One region of the Streptomyces sp. SID14515 genome, then DNA from elsewhere that is predicted to be linked to it. Evidence: riboswitches for the same ligand, from Rfam matches in the RefSeq annotation. Region 1 holds a riboswitch; each other region holds the start of a gene.
What was found. A riboswitch is a leader RNA that binds a small molecule or an ion and turns the genes downstream of it on or off. The one in region 1 is predicted to bind cobalamin.
Positions count from the first base shown of each region.

Region 2: linked by a shared signal. The riboswitch ahead of G3I54_RS30840 (ABC transporter substrate-binding protein) and the one ahead of G3I54_RS34315 (CoA-acylating methylmalonate-semialdehyde dehydrogenase) in region 1 are both predicted to bind cobalamin.
Region 3: linked by a shared signal. The riboswitch ahead of G3I54_RS10060 (CbtB-domain containing protein) and the one ahead of G3I54_RS34315 (CoA-acylating methylmalonate-semialdehyde dehydrogenase) in region 1 are both predicted to bind cobalamin.
Region 4: linked by a shared signal. The riboswitch ahead of nrdI (class Ib ribonucleoside-diphosphate reductase assembly flavoprotein NrdI) and the one ahead of G3I54_RS34315 (CoA-acylating methylmalonate-semialdehyde dehydrogenase) in region 1 are both predicted to bind cobalamin.

Region 1 is NZ_JAAGMH010000143.1:25,603-29,171, forward strand. Features, by position in the region: gene G3I54_RS34310 (acyl-CoA dehydrogenase family protein) at 1-317, opposite strand, end outside; gene G3I54_RS34315 (CoA-acylating methylmalonate-semialdehyde dehydrogenase) at 314-1,816, opposite strand; cobalamin riboswitch at 2,039-2,218, opposite strand; gene cobF (precorrin-6A synthase (deacetylating)) at 2,310-3,101, shown strand; gene G3I54_RS34325 (hypothetical protein) at 3,216-3,413, opposite strand.
Region 2 is NZ_JAAGMH010000130.1:45,038-48,606, forward strand. Features, by position in the region: gene G3I54_RS30835 (iron chelate uptake ABC transporter family permease subunit) at 1-279, opposite strand, end outside; gene G3I54_RS30840 (ABC transporter substrate-binding protein) at 387-1,433, opposite strand; cobalamin riboswitch at 1,492-1,679, opposite strand; gene G3I54_RS30845 (beta-ketoacyl-[acyl-carrier-protein] synthase family protein) at 1,780-3,003, opposite strand; gene G3I54_RS30850 (acyl carrier protein) at 3,000-3,275, opposite strand; gene G3I54_RS30855 (acyl-CoA dehydrogenase) at 3,392-3,569, opposite strand, start outside.
Region 3 is NZ_JAAGMH010000053.1:57,197-60,765, reverse strand. Features, by position in the region: gene G3I54_RS10070 (SDR family oxidoreductase) at 1-738, opposite strand, end outside; gene G3I54_RS10065 (CbtA family protein) at 938-1,693, opposite strand; gene G3I54_RS10060 (CbtB-domain containing protein) at 1,763-1,978, opposite strand; adenosylcobalamin (AdoCbl) riboswitch at 2,024-2,118, opposite strand; gene G3I54_RS10055 (histidine phosphatase family protein) at 2,245-2,835, shown strand; gene G3I54_RS10050 (4'-phosphopantetheinyl transferase superfamily protein) at 2,878-3,569, opposite strand, start outside.
Region 4 is NZ_JAAGMH010000130.1:19,984-23,552, forward strand. Features, by position in the region: gene nrdE (class 1b ribonucleoside-diphosphate reductase subunit alpha) at 1-1,285, opposite strand, end outside; gene nrdI (class Ib ribonucleoside-diphosphate reductase assembly flavoprotein NrdI) at 1,282-1,710, opposite strand; cobalamin riboswitch at 1,877-2,101, opposite strand; gene dhaK (dihydroxyacetone kinase subunit DhaK) at 2,308-3,300, shown strand; gene dhaL (dihydroxyacetone kinase subunit DhaL) at 3,415-3,569, shown strand, end outside.

The DNA of each region.
Region 1 (3,569 bases):
TCGCCGCCGTACCGGTCGATCATCCAGCCGACCATGTTGTGGATGGAGAGATAGCCCGCGATGGACGGGCAGCCGGTGGCCAGGGCCTCGAAGACCAGGACCCCGTCGGAGCGGGAGAGCCCGGAGCCGCCGAGTTCGTCGCGTACGTAGACGCCGCCGAGGCCGAGTTCCGCCGCCTTGCGCAGGACATCGACGGGGAAGTGCTTGTCCTGGTCCCAGGCCACGGCGTGCGGGGCCAGGTGTTCCTGGGCGAAGTCCAGGGTCGTCTCGACGACCGCGAGCTGGTCGTCGGTGAGGAGCGTGGTCACGGCACTCATCCCATGGTCGGAATCGTGAAGCTCGCGCCGTCCCGGATTCCCGAGGCGGGCCAGCGCGAAGTGACGGTCTTCGTACGGGTGTAGAAGCGGATGGCGTCCGGGCCGTGCTGGTTCAGATCGCCGAAGCCGGACCGCTTCCAGCCGCCGAACGTGTGGTACGCGACCGGCACCGGGATCGGCACGTTGACGCCGACCATGCCGGTGTCCACGCGGCGGGTGAAGTCGCGTGCGGTGTCGCCGTCGCGGGTGAAGAGCGCGACGCCGTTGCCGTACGGGTGCGCCGAAGGCAGCCGCAGCGCCTCCTCGTAGTCGGCCGCGCGGACCACGGACACCACCGGGCCGAAGATCTCCTCCTGGTAGATCCGCATGTCCGGCGTGACCCGGTCGAAGAGCGAGGCGCCCGCGAAGAAGCCGTCCTCGTGGCCCTCCAGGGTGAAGTCGCGTCCGTCGACGACCAGTTCGGCGCCCTCCTCGACGCCGAGGTCGACATAGCCGCGGACCCGGTCCACCGCGTCGCGGCCCACCAGGGGCCCGAAGTCGGCGTCCGGGTCGTCCGAGCGGCCGATCCGCAGCTCGGCGATCCGCTCGGTGAGCCTGGCGACCAGCGCGTCGGCGGTGGCCTCGCCCACGGGCACGGCCACCGAGATCGCCATGCACCGCTCGCCCGCCGAGCCGTAACCGGCGCCGATCAGCGCGTCCACCGCCTGGTCCAGGTCGGCGTCCGGCATCACGATCATGTGGTTCTTCGCCCCGCCGAAGCACTGCGCGCGCTTGCCGTGGGCGGCGGCCGTGGCGTAGATGTGCGCGGCGATCGGCGTCGAGCCGACGAAGCCGAGCGCCTTGACGCGCGGGTCCTCCAGGAGGGTGTCCACCGCCTCCTTGCCGCCGTTGACGACGTTCAGCACCCCGGGCGGCAGCCCCGCCTCCAGGAACAGTTCGGCCAGCCGCAGCGGCACCGACGGGTCCCGCTCGGAGGGCTTCAGAATGAAGGCGTTCCCGCAGGCCAGAGCAGGTGCCGCCTTCCACAGCGGAATCATCGCGGGGAAGTTGAACGGGGTGATGCCCGCGACGACGCCGAGCGGCCGGCGCAGCGAGTGGACGTCGATGCCGGACCCCGCGTTGTCGCTGAACTCGCCCTTCAGCAGATGCGGGACACCGGCGGCGAACTCCACCACGTCCAGTCCGCGCGCGAGGTCGCCGTGCGCGTCCGCCACGGTCTTGCCGTGCTCCGAGGACAGCAGCCGGGCCAGCGCGTCCTTCTCCTTCTCGACGAGCTGGAGGAAGCGCAGCAGCACCCGGGCGCGGCGCTGCGGGTTCCACTCGCCCCACTCGCGCTGGGCCTCGGCCGCGTCGGCGATGGCCGCCTCGGTCTCGGAGCGGTCGGCCAGCGGTACCCGGGCCTGGACCCGGCCGGTGTTGGGGTCGTACACATCGCCGTAGGCGCCCGAGGTGCCGGACGTGTGCTTGCCGCCGATGAAATGGGTGAGTTCGCGGACCATGGAAGCCTGCTCTCGTCGGTGAGATCGTCAGGTGAGATCCGGGGATGGCACGCGGCGGCACCGGCGCACGGCGCACCGTCGGTGCGCGGGCGCGGAGGGGCCTGCCGTGGTGGGACGCGAAGGGCGGGGCCCGTCAGGGGGCGGGAAGAACCGCTCGCGGGGACGGACCTGCGGGGCCGTGAATGCGGACCTGTGCCATGCGTGTCTGCTCCATCCTCGTGGAAACACGGAACATCCCGTGGCCGGTATCCTGACTCCCGGATCGACGCCCGTCCTCATGCCTTCCCGACGGCTGCTTCGCCGTCAGTGGCGTGTCCTGCGAGGACGAACTCCCCGGTCACAGTGGCGGGACCGCGCCGGAATCGCACCGGCTTCCCTGACACCACGGGCCTTGAGGGCGTCCGGCTGCGCACCGGCCACCCCGCTGCCCCGAAGATATAGTTGGACGTCCTAGTAAGTCCACCCCGGCTCGCCCCTGGCATGATCGGCCGACATGAGCTACGCACCGCGCCACGTCCTCGTCATCGGCATGGGCGCCGGAGACCCCGACCATCTGACCCTCGCCGCGGTGAAGGCCATGCGCCGGGCCGACGTCTTCTTCGTGCTCGGCAAGGGCAAGGAGAAGGAGTCCCTGACCCGGCTGCGGCGGGACATCCTGGATGAACACCTCACCGGCCCCTACCGCGTCGTGGAGGCCGAGGACCCGTGGCGGGACCGCACCCAGCAGGACGGCGGGCGCTACGCCTCGGCGGTGCGCGACTGGCGTCAGCGCCGGGCCGACATCTGCGAACGCCTGATCACCGAGGAGCTCGCGCCGGGGCAGTGCGGCGCCTTCCTGGTGTGGGGCGACCCGTCGCTGTACGACAGCACCCTCGCGATCCTCGACGACATCCGGGGCCGCGGCACGGTGGAATTCGGCCATGAGGTGATCCCCGGCATCAGCAGCGTCTCCGCCCTCGCCGCCCGGCACCGCGTCACCCTGAACGGGGTCGGCCGCCCCATCCACATCACCCCCGGCAGGCGTCTGGCCCAGGGCTTTCCCGGGGACGACGTCGATATCGTCGTGATGCTCGACGGCCATGAGACCTTCACCCATCTGACGGGCAGGGGCCTGTGGATCCACTGGGGCGCGTACATCGGCACCCCGGACGAGATCCTGGTCTCCGGCCCGCTCGACGAGGTGGCCGAGCGGATCAGCCGGCTGCGCGCGGAGGCCCGCGAGCGGCACGGCTGGATCATGGACACCTATCTGCTGCGCCCGGCACCGGACGCCACGGACGGCTGACGGCACGGACGGGCGGCGGCACGGGCGGGGGCCTACGGCCTGTGTGGCTTACGGGTCCACGTCGAGGCGCGGGCGGCGGCGGCCTCCGCACCTCGTCGTCGGACCTGCGGGGTGTCAGCGCCGGGTCTCGTGCGCCCGGATCACGCCGAGCCCGTGCCCCAGGCTCGGGCACTCGGCGGTCAGGTCGTCGCCCCGCACCAGATAGTCGTGCACCCGGCCGTCCGCCGGCCGTTCGATCGCGCGATACAGCGTGCCGTTCACGGTGATCGTCCAGTCGTCGCCGTCCTGGGCCCACCCGACTGTCTTCTTCATAGGGCGTTTTCCTTTCCTCGGTCGGCATCGCCGGGGTCCGGCGGCCGTGTAGTGGGAAGAAGAACGGCTTGTGACGCTCCGTGGTTCCGCGTTCTCTACGCCATTCGGTTACATCTGGGTCACTGCCTCCGCACAGTCGAGGTCAACGACCTGACC
Region 2 (3,569 bases), on a different contig from region 1:
CTGCATCACCGTGCCGCACACCGCGAGCCCCGCGCCGCACACGGCGGCGAGGAGGGTGCGGGGCATACGGAGGTTCCAGATGATGCCGTCCCGGATCGGGCTGAGGTCGCCGACGCCGAACCCGAGGTGCGCCGCGACGGCGGACCAGACGTCGGGCACCGAGATCCGGGCGGGCCCGATGGTCACGGCGACCGCGACGGAGAGCAGCAGGAGCAGGACGCCGCCGACCCAGAGGAGGACGGCGAGCGGGCCGCCGCTCCACACCGGCCCGGACGGCACGGCGACCGGCTGCGGGGCGGCGGCGACGGGTTGCGCGGCGGCCGGGCGCGCTTCCGTCGCGGGGATCGCAGGCGGCGCGGGCTCCGCCGCCCTCCGCTTCGCGGCACTCACCCCGTGAGCCCGAAGTCGCGCAGTCCGGCCGCGACGCGCTCCAGGCCCTCGACGGTCCGGATGGTGGGGTTCATGGCCTGGCCGCTGAGCAGCACGTAACGGCGGTTCTTGACGGCGTCCATCGTCTTCGTGACCGGGTTGGACTCCAGGAACTCGATCTTCTTCTCGGCGCTCTCGGCGGTCTGCATCATACGGCTCAGGTCGCCGATGACCAGGACGTCGGGGTTGCGGTCGGCGACGGTCTCCCAGCTGATCTGGGGCCATTCGTCGTGGGTGTCGTCGAAGACGTTCTTCGCGCCGAGCTCCTTGGTGATGACGCCGGGGGCGCCGCAACAGCCCGCGAGATAAGGGGCCTTGGAGTCGGAGAACCAGTAGAGGAGGGAGGCGTCCGAGGCGTCGACGCCGTCGGTGGCCTTGGCCACGCGGGCCCGGAGCTTCTTCACCAGGGCGTCACCGCGCCCGGGGACGCCGAACACCCGGGCCAGCTCGCGGACTTCCGTGTAGACGCTGTCCATCGTCAGCGGTGCGGTACGGGCTCCGTCGCCGCCGCCGCTGTTGTCCTTGCCGACGCAGTCGGCGGGCGAGATGTAGGTCGGGACGCCGAGCTTCTCGAACTGTTCGCGGGGCGCGACGCCGCCCTTGGCGAGGGTCGAGGCGAAGGAGGCGCTGAGGAAGTCGGGCTCCTTGTCGAGGACCTTCTCCGAGGAGGGCCGGTTCTCCGATATGCGCTCGACGCCGGCGTTGGCCTTCTCCAGGCCCTTCATGACCGGGTCGCTCCAGGTGGCGGTACCGGCGAGCCGGTCGGCGAGCCCGAGCGAGAGCAGGATCTCGGTCGACCCCTGGTCGACGGAGACGGCCCGCTGGGGCGGAGCCTTCACGGTGACGGTGCGCCCGCAGTTCTTGAAGGTGAGCGGGAAGCCCTCGGCCTTCTCCCCGTCGGCGGCCCCGGTGCTCCCGCCCTCGCCGCAGGCGGTCAGCAGCAGGAGCCCCGCGGCGAGCAGGGCGGCGGTACGTATCGGGGCGGGAGTGGCCGTGGACAGCACGAAGGACCTCTGTGTCTCTGGGCCCAGCCGCGGAGCCCGTCGTACGTTCCCGCGCCACGGTGCGGGCGCGGGCGCCAGCAGGTCTTCGGACTCGGGTTCGTCCGGGCGGGACGCCTTCCCAGAGCACGTGGGTGCTCCAGTGGCCGTGGCCCCGCCCGTCCCCCTCACCGCTGCGCGTCAGTTCCGGTTTCGCACCGGATTCCCTGACCCCGTCGCTGGGGTTCGACTGGCCCCGGCAAGCTATCACGCGTCTTCCCGCAGATCAGACGCGGTGCGGCGGCCCGCTGGGCGCGGGGCCGGTGCGGCGCGGGATCGGCCCGCCGCACCGGCCCGGCGGACTCCGCCGTTACGGAGCCTGGAGGGCGATCACCGCGTTCTGACCGCCGAAGCCGAAGGAGTGGCTGACGGCCCGCCGTACGGGCACCTCGCGCGGGGTCTTGGTGACGCAGTCGATGTCGAACCCGGGCGCGGGGGCGTCCAGGTTCGCGATCGGCGGGACCACCCCGTGCTGGAGCGTGAGGATCGTCAGGCCCGCCTCGATGGCGCCGGCCGCCCCCATGCAGTGGCCCAGTACGCCCTTGGGGGCGGTGACGGGCGGCCGGTGCGGATAGGCCCGGCCGATGATCGCGGCTTCGGTGGCGTCGTTGAGGGGTGTCGACGTCCCGTGCGCGTTGACGTGGTCGACGTCTTCGGGCCGCCAGCCCGCGTCGTGCAGCGCACCGTCGACGGCCGCCCGCGCGATGTCCCCGGAGGGGTGGGGGCTGGTGGGGTGGTGGGCGTCGGTGGTGGCGCCGGTGCCGGCGATCAGCGCCCGGGGGGAGGCTCCTCTGGCCCGGGCGTCCTCGGCCCGCTCCAGGACCATGATCGCCGCGCCCTCGCCCATGACGATCCCGGCCCGGTCGGCGGCGAAGGGCCGGCAGAGGCGGGCGGGGTCGCCGTCCCGCAGCGCTGCCGCGCCGGAGCGGGCGAAGCCGGTCATCGCGACCGGGAACACGATCGACTCGGTGGCCCCGGCGATGGCGATGTCGCAGTGGCCCAGCGTCAGCATGTCCCGGGCCACCGACAGGGCGGTCACCCCGGACGAACAGGCCGTGCACGGGGCGAGGCTGGGGCCGGTGGCCTTCATCCGGATGGCGATCTCGGCCGCGGGCATGTTCGGGATGGTCAGCAGGATGCCCGAGGGCGAGGTGGCCTCGGGGCCGCGCCGCTCCAGGGCGACGGCCTGTTCGGTGAGTCCGGCGGACCCTCCGCTGCTGGTGCCGACCACGACGGCGACCCGGGCTCCGTCCCAGTGCTCGGGGTCGAGCCCGGCGTCGGCGACCGCCTCCCGGGCGGCCAGGACGGCGAACTTGACGTACCGGCCCATCCGGAAAGCGGTCCGGCCGCCGACCGCGTCGTCGAGGTCGATGCCGGAGACCGTGCAGGCGAAGTCGACGGCGCAGCCGTGCAGTTCGGGGACGGTGCGGGCGGGTGACTCCCCGGCGCAGACTCCGTCCCAGGTGGTGTCGGTGGTGTGGCCGACCGGGGTGATCATGCCCAGCCCCGTGACGGCGACGGCGGGTCGCTTCATCGGGTGTTGCTCACCGGCACCGTGGCCTCGGCCGCCGCGCTGCCGACGGCCGCGTCGATGTACGCGGAGATGTCGGCCAGCGTGGCGTCCTTGTACAGCTTCTCCGAGTCGGCGTCGACGCCCAGCGTCTCCTTGATGATGACGGCGAACTCGGCGACCGCGAGGGAGTCCATCTCCAGGCTGTCCATCGTGGACTCCGGCAGGATCTCGGCGGCGGGCACCTTGAACGTCCCGGTGAGTACCTCGGTGATCTTGGGGTGGATGGTCTTCATGGCGATTCCTCTCATCGGCATTTCGTCGGCATGGCGCCGGCTCGGGCATTTCCTGTGCGGCGGGTGGTCGAACGCAGCGACCCACCGCCCGAAGTAACTGGATGACGATCTTCCGGTTACGCCTTGGGGCGAACCGATTCGTCTACGCTCACCTGCGGCTTCTCGAACCATCGGGAGAGCATCGAGGTGGTTCCCCAGTACGCCAGCAGGACGCCGCGGGTGCCGAGCGCGGCCACCTTCTCGCGCAGCGGACGCCTCCGGCTGCCGCAGACGGGCCGCTCGAACTCCGCCGCG
Region 3 (3,569 bases), on a different contig from region 1:
GACCACCTCGGCTATGTCCTGCGGGGCGCCCAGCCGCTCCAGCGGCGGCTGGGCGGCCATCCGCGCGATGGTCTCCTCGTCCTTGCCGTCCAGGAACAGGGCGGTGGCGGTCGGCCCGGGCGCGACGGCGTTGACGGTGATGTCGCGGCCGCGCAGCTCGCGGGCGAGGATCAGGGTCATGGCCTCGACGGCGCCCTTGGTCGCGGCATAGGCGGTGTAGCCGGGCAGGGCAAGCGACAGCACCGAACTGGAGAAGTTGATGATGGCCCCGCCCTCGCGCAACCGCCGAGCGGCCTGCTGGTCGACGACGAACGTGCCCCGGATGTTGGTGCGGTGCATCCGGTCGAGCGTGTCGAGTTCGAGCTCGGCCAGCGGCGCGAGCGCCATGACCCCCGCCGCGTGCACCACGACGTCGACGCCGCCGAACGTCTCCTCGGCGGCATCGAAGAGCGCCGCGACGGCGACCTCGTCGGCCACGTCCGCCTGCTGTGCGAAGGCTTCACCGCCCGCGGCGGTGATGGCGGCGACGGCGGCCTCCGCCTCGGTCCGGTTGCCCGCGTAGTTGACGACGACCGCGAAGCCGTCGGCGGCGAGCCGTTCGGCACTCTCACGGCCGATACCCCGCGAGCCCCCGGTGACCACGGCCACCCGGCGAGGCGCGTCACCGGCGCGCGCGGCCTGCGCGGAGGACGCAGATGCGGATGCGGATGTGGGTACGGATGCGGACTGTTCGGTCATGGCAGTGCTCCTGGCGACTGGGGTCGCGGCGGTCCCGTGAAACCCGATGAGATCAACGCTAACACCGTCGCCGTAGCGGCGCTACCTCGCGAACGTAGCAATGATAATAAACATCGCTACCCCTCTTCCGCCCTGCCCGCACACGACAGAACCCGCCGGTAAGGCCCCCGGCGGGTTCTGTCGTGTGCGGGCGATCCGCTCAGTTCACCGCACTCGCGGTGCGGGGCGTCGCGGCACCGGCCGCGGGCGTCAGAAGGCGTTCGGTGAGATAGCCGAAGACCACGCCGAAGACGCTCCACAGCGTCGCCTGGACCGCGAGCGTCGAGAGCCTGAACTCCCACAGCAGGGCGGCCGGGAAGTCCTTGCCCACCTCGTCGAAGGAGGGCAGGAAGGCGTAGGAGAGGCCGATCAGCAGAACGAAGCCGGCGACGGCCACGATGGTGGCGTTCCAGTTGCCCAGTAGTGGAGCGAGCCGTTTGCCGATGATGACGGCGGCGACGGCCAGCAGCACGCTGAGGGCGACCATCAGGAAGAACAAGGTGGTGCGCTTGCCGATGGTGTCCGGGTTGCCGACGGCGGGCGGGTTCGCCGGGTACTTCAGGAACGGCACGACGTAGACAGTGAGCAGGGCGGCGCCCGCGATGAGCGCAGCCGTGGCCCGGGGGCCGAAGTCGCCGATGCGGCCCAGCGCGTAACAGAACACGAGGGCGGCGATCCCGCCCACGGCGACGCCGAAGACCAGGACGCCGGTGGCGAGTCCGCCGGTCGCCTGCATGGTGCGGCTGACCAGCTCCTCGCCGCCGCCGTGGTCGTGGCTGTGGGCCTCTTCGAGGGCGATGGCCGCGTCCACCTGGGACTCACCGAGGAAGTAGGCGACGGCGAGCGCGAGCGCACCCGCGATCAGGCCCGCGAGCATGCCGCGCACGAGCAGAGCTCTGACAGATATGGAGTTCACGATGGTTTCCTGATTTCTCTTGCTTCCCGTGTCCGCTGATTCCCTGGTGCTTCAGGCACCGCAGGCGCCTCAGTGGCAGGGGAAGCCGAGCAGGTGGCGGCCGTCGTGGACCCACTCGTGGACGCCTTCGCCCGAGATGAGCGCGGTGGCGCCCTGTTCGGCGCCGACGAAGTACAGCAGGACGAGCATGAGAATGCCGAAGAAGACCGCCCACGGGGCGAGGGCCTTCGCCGAGATCGGAGTGATCGCGGATGTCCCGGTTGCGGGAACGGCGGACTGTGCCATCGCAGTACCTCCTGTGGGAACACGCGTCCCTGTCGTGGTGCCTCGGACGAAGGTGCCGGGTCTGACTTCCCCGCACGGATGCGGGTTCACAGTGGCGCGACCGTGCCGGATTCTCACCGGACTTCCGTCACACCCTCGTCATGGTCGACGTGACCATACCGCCTGTACGCAGGTGCCGCCATGGTCCAATCTGCGGAGCCGCGGAGCGCGGATCCCTTGGGGCTACAGGACGTTGGGGCCCACGGTGAAGGAGTGAGGGCAGGAACATGACAGTACGGGTGATGTTGATCTCACCGGCGATGAACGCGGCGCTGCGGGAGGCCCGCTTCGACGGTGACGCTCCGCTGGACCGGTCCGGCCGGGAGCGCGCGCGGGCCGCGGCCGGCGCGGTGCCGGAAGCCGGGCTCGCGCTGAGCGGCCCCTCCGAGCGGTGCCGCGAGACCGCCGCGGCGCTCGGCCTGGCGGCGCGGGCCGAACCGGCCCTGGCCGGCTGGGACCTGGCGCGCTGGGCCGGCCGCCGTCTCGACGAGGTGGCCGCCGCCGAACCCGCGCAGGTGACCGCATGGCTCGGCGACCCCTCGGCGGCTCCGCACGGCGGCGAGTCGCTGCACGACCTGGTCGGGAGGATCGGGCGGTGGCTGGACTCCCTCGGCGGACCGGACGCACCCGGCACGAGCGTCCTGGCGGTGGCCGAGGCCGCCGTCGTCCGGGCAGCGGTCGTCCACGGTCTGCGGCTGCCGGCGGAGGCATTCTGGCGGCTGGACGTCGCCCCGCTGACGCTGACCGAACTCAGCGGGCGGTCGGGCCGGTGGAATGTGGCACTGGGCCGCCCCCTGACCGCTCCCCCGGCCGGCTGACCGTCACGGCACGTCGCGCTGTCCCGGCCGGTCGGCCGAACGTCACGCCGCCTCGCCGTCCCGCCAGTCGGGCCGGACCAGCACAGCCGTGGCGACGATCCCGTCCTCGATCCGCCAGAACCCGTGCAGGGTCGTCGGCAGCGCCGGGTCGGTGAGCAGCAGACGGGCGGCGAAGGAGCCCTCGGCGGCCACCCCGTCCCGAGGACCGTCACTGTCACCCGGCCCGGAGAGGCCGGACGGGCCGGAGAGACCGGACGGGCTGCCCAGGCCGCTCAGGCCGTCCGGGCTGCTCGGACTGCCCGGACCGCCGTCGGCCCGATGGAACGTCAGGTCGGCCTCGGTGAAGTCGAGTTCGAGGCCCGTGATCGGATACCAGGTCTTGAAGACGCTCTCCTTCGCGCTGAACAGGACCCGGTCCCAGTGGATTTCGCCCGAGTCCATTTCGCCCGTGCCCTCCGCCGCGGGCGGACCGATCCGCTCGCGCTCGGCGGGCAGCGTCACCAACTCCCGTACGCCGCTGGGGAGCGGGGCGTGCGGTTCCGCGTCGATGCCCAGCGACAGCACGTCCTTCGCACGGGCCAGCGCGGCCGCCCGGTACCCGGCGCAGTGGGTGAGGCTGCCGACGATTCCCTCGGGCCACAGCGGTCTTCCGCGGTGGCCGTGGAGCACGGCCACCGGCGGCAGGCCGAGTCCGGCCATGGCGCGCCGGGCACAGGCACGGGCCGTCGCGAAGT
Region 4 (3,569 bases), on a different contig from region 1:
TCAGCGAGCCGAGGTTGCAGGAGATGTCCTTGCCGACGGTCTCGTAGTTCGCCGCGGCGTCGTAGGTGCTGGGTGTGTTGACCTGGAGGATCTCCGAGCACAGGTTGGACATGTTGATCCAGCCGGGGATCGGGTTGGCCCGGTTCACCGTGTCCTCGAACAGCAGGTACGGGTAGCCGGACTCGAACTGGAGCTCCGCGATCGTCTTGAAGAACTCCCGCGCGCTCAGCACGGTCCTACGGATCCGCGGGTTGGCCACCAGGTCGTCGTAGTGCTCGCTGACCGAGAGGTCGGAGAGCGGCTTTCCGTACTCGCGCTCGACGTCGTACGGCGAGAACAGGTGCATGTCCTCGTTGCGCTTGGCGAGTTCGAAGGTGATGTCGGGCACGACCACGCCGAGCGAGAGGGTCTTGATGCGGATCTTCTCGTCCGCGTTCTCCCGCTTGGTGTCCAGGAACCGCATGATGTCGGGGTGGTGGGCGTGCAGATACACCGCGCCCGCGCCCTGCCGTGCGCCGAGTTGGTTGGCGTAGCTGAAGGAGTCCTCCAGCAGTTTCATCACGGGCACGACACCGGAGGACTGGTTCTCGATCTTCTTGATCGGCGCGCCCTGCTCGCGGAGGTTCGTCAGCAGCAGCGCCACTCCGCCGCCGCGCTTGCTGAGCTGGAGCGCGGAGTTGATGCCGCGTCCGATGGACTCCAGGTTGTCCTCGACCCGCAGCAGGAAGCAGGAGACCAGCTCACCGCGCTGCGCCTTGCCCGCGTTGAGGAAGGTCGGCGTCGCGGGCTGGAAGCGGCCGGTCATCATCTCGTCCACCAGCGCGGAGGCCAGCTTCTCGTCCCCGGCGCCGAGGAACAGCGCGGTGGCGACGACGCGGTCCTCGTACCGCTCCAGGAAGCGCGAGCCGTCGAACGTCTTGAGTGTGTACGAGGTGTAGTACTTGAACGCCCCGAGGAAGGTACGGAACCGGTGCTCGTGGGCGTACGCCTGCCGGTACAGGCCCTCCAGGAAGCTCCAGTCGTAACGCCGGAACGGCGCCTCCTCGTAGTAGTCGTTGCCGATCAGGTGGTCGATCTTCTCCTTCAGCGACCCGAACTCCACCGTGTTCGGGTTGACGTGCTGGAGGAAGTACTGCCGGACGGCCTCGCGGTCCTGGTCGAACTGGATGCGGCCGTCGCAGTCGTACATGTTCAGCATGGCGTTGAGCGCGTGGTAGTCCCGGCGGGTGCCGACCGATTCACGCTCGGCGGGCGGCGCGGTGATCGTCGTGCTGATGATGCTCATGCCCTCGGCCGTGCCAAGGGTTCCTGTCGTGTCCAAAACTTCCGCAGCCCTTCCCTCACGGCACGGACATCGCGGTCCGTGCCCAGCAGTTCGAATCGGTACAGCTCCGGGACCCCGCACTTCGCCGAGATGACCCGGCCGGCCAGGCAGTAGTCCACGCCGAAGTTGGTGTTCCCGGAGGCGATCACTCCGCGCAGCAGCGCTCTGTTCGCCTCGACGTTCAGGAAGCGGATCACCTGTTTCGGGACCGCGCCGGCGCGTTCACCGCCGCCGTAGGTCGGCACGATCAGGACGTACGGCTCGGTGGCCTCGGGCATGCCCTCGCGACGCGGGTGCAGGGGGATGCGGGTGGCAGGCAACTCCAGCTTCTCCACGAAGCGTTTGGTGTTCTCCGAGACGCTGGAAAAATAGATCAGACCGCTCAACGGTCGCCGCCTCCTCTCGCTCGTTCCTGTCTCCGTCGTCCGAGGACCGGAGGGGAGCGGCGGCACGTGAGGCGGAGAGCGGGGCGGCGATGAAGGCATGCCGGGCCCGGCTCCGTACGACGGCCACGCGACCCTCCCTCGGGGTCTCGAAGCGCGTGCACCGCATACGGGTGCACGCGCCGGTGGCAGGTCTTCGGACTCGCGGGCCTGTTCTGACGTACGTCAGGACGCCTAGTGGCCGTCGCTTCCCGGGCCCGTTTCCCGGACCCAGTGCGTTGTGACGGCGTTCGTTCCCGCTCACCGCTGCGGGGCAGTCCCGGATTTGCACCGGGTTCCCTCTTGCCTCGCGGGGCACAACCGTGCCCCGCGAACCACCAGCAACGACAACACTACATCTGGAGGGTTGGCGATGCACGCAACCCCAGATGTTGTGTTGCGCGACGAAGTTAGGTATACCTAACCCCTCGGCGGTCGGCTCACCCCTGCCCTCGTGCGCCCGCACGCCTCCCCGACAGGCCGAAGCGTCGCAAGCCGCTCCACATGACGCTTCTGCGGGATCATGGGAGACGCCGCTACTTGGCTCACGAGGAGGCAGACATGAAAATGCTGATCAACGTTCCCGAGACGGTAGTCGCCGATGCCCTGAGGGGTATCGCAGCAGCGCACCCCGAGCTGACCGTCGATGTGGAGAACCGGGTCGTCGCCCGGAAGGACGCGCCCGTGGCGGGGAAGGTGGGGCTCGTCTCCGGGGGCGGTTCCGGGCATGAGCCGCTGCACGCCGGGTTCGTCGGGCCCGGGATGCTGTCGGCCGCCTGTCCCGGGGAGGTCTTCACCTCCCCCGTGCCGGACCAGATGGTGCGGGCGGCGGCGGCCGTCGACAGTGGGGCGGGGGTGCTGTTCGTCGTCAAGAACTACACCGGTGACGTGCTCAACTTCGAGATGGCCGCCGAGCTGGCCGAGGACGAGGGGGTCCAGGTCGCCCAGGTGGTGGTGGACGACGATGTGGCCGTGAGCGACAGTACGTTCACCGCCGGGCGACGCGGTACGGGAGCGACGCTGTTCGTCGAGAAGATCGCCGGAGCGCTGGCGGACGAGGGCGCTCCGCTGGAGCGGGTGGCCGCGGTCGCGCGGCAGGTGAACGGGGCCTCGCGCAGCTTCGGGGTGGCGCTCGGCGCGGTCACCACGCCGGCCAAGGGCAGCCCCACCTTCGATCTGCCCACCGGGGAGCTGGAGTTGGGCATCGGGATCCATGGGGAGCCGGGGCGTGAGCGGCGGCCGATGATGACGTCCGGGGAGATCGCCGACTTCGCCGTGAACGCGATCCTGGAGGATCTGCGCCCCACCGGTCCGGTGCTGGCGCTGGTGAACGGCATGGGGGCGACACCCTTGCTGGAGCTGTACGGGTTCAACGCCGAGGTCCACCGGGTGCTGTCCGAGCGGGGCGTTCCGGTGGCTCGTACGCTCGTGGGGAACTATGTGACGTCGCTCGACATGGCAGGCTGCTCGGTGACGCTGTGCCAGGTCGACGAGGAGCTGCTGCGACTGTGGGACGCGCCGGTGCGGACGGCCGCGCTCCGCTGGGGCTGCTGAACCACGGGCCGGATCCCGTGACCGTGTACGCGACCCCGGCACGGGGCCGGTCGGCCGTACTGCCCGTGCCGCCGGGACGATCGGTCCCGGCGGGACCGAGGAACAGGAGATCATGTGCTCGACACCGACTTCTTCCGCCGCTGGATGACCGCTGTCGCGGCGTCCGTGGAGCGTGAGGCGAACCATCTGACGGAGCTGGACTCGGCGATCGGGGACGCCGATCACGGCAGCAATCTTCAGCGCGGCTTCACGGCGGTGACGGCGGTGCT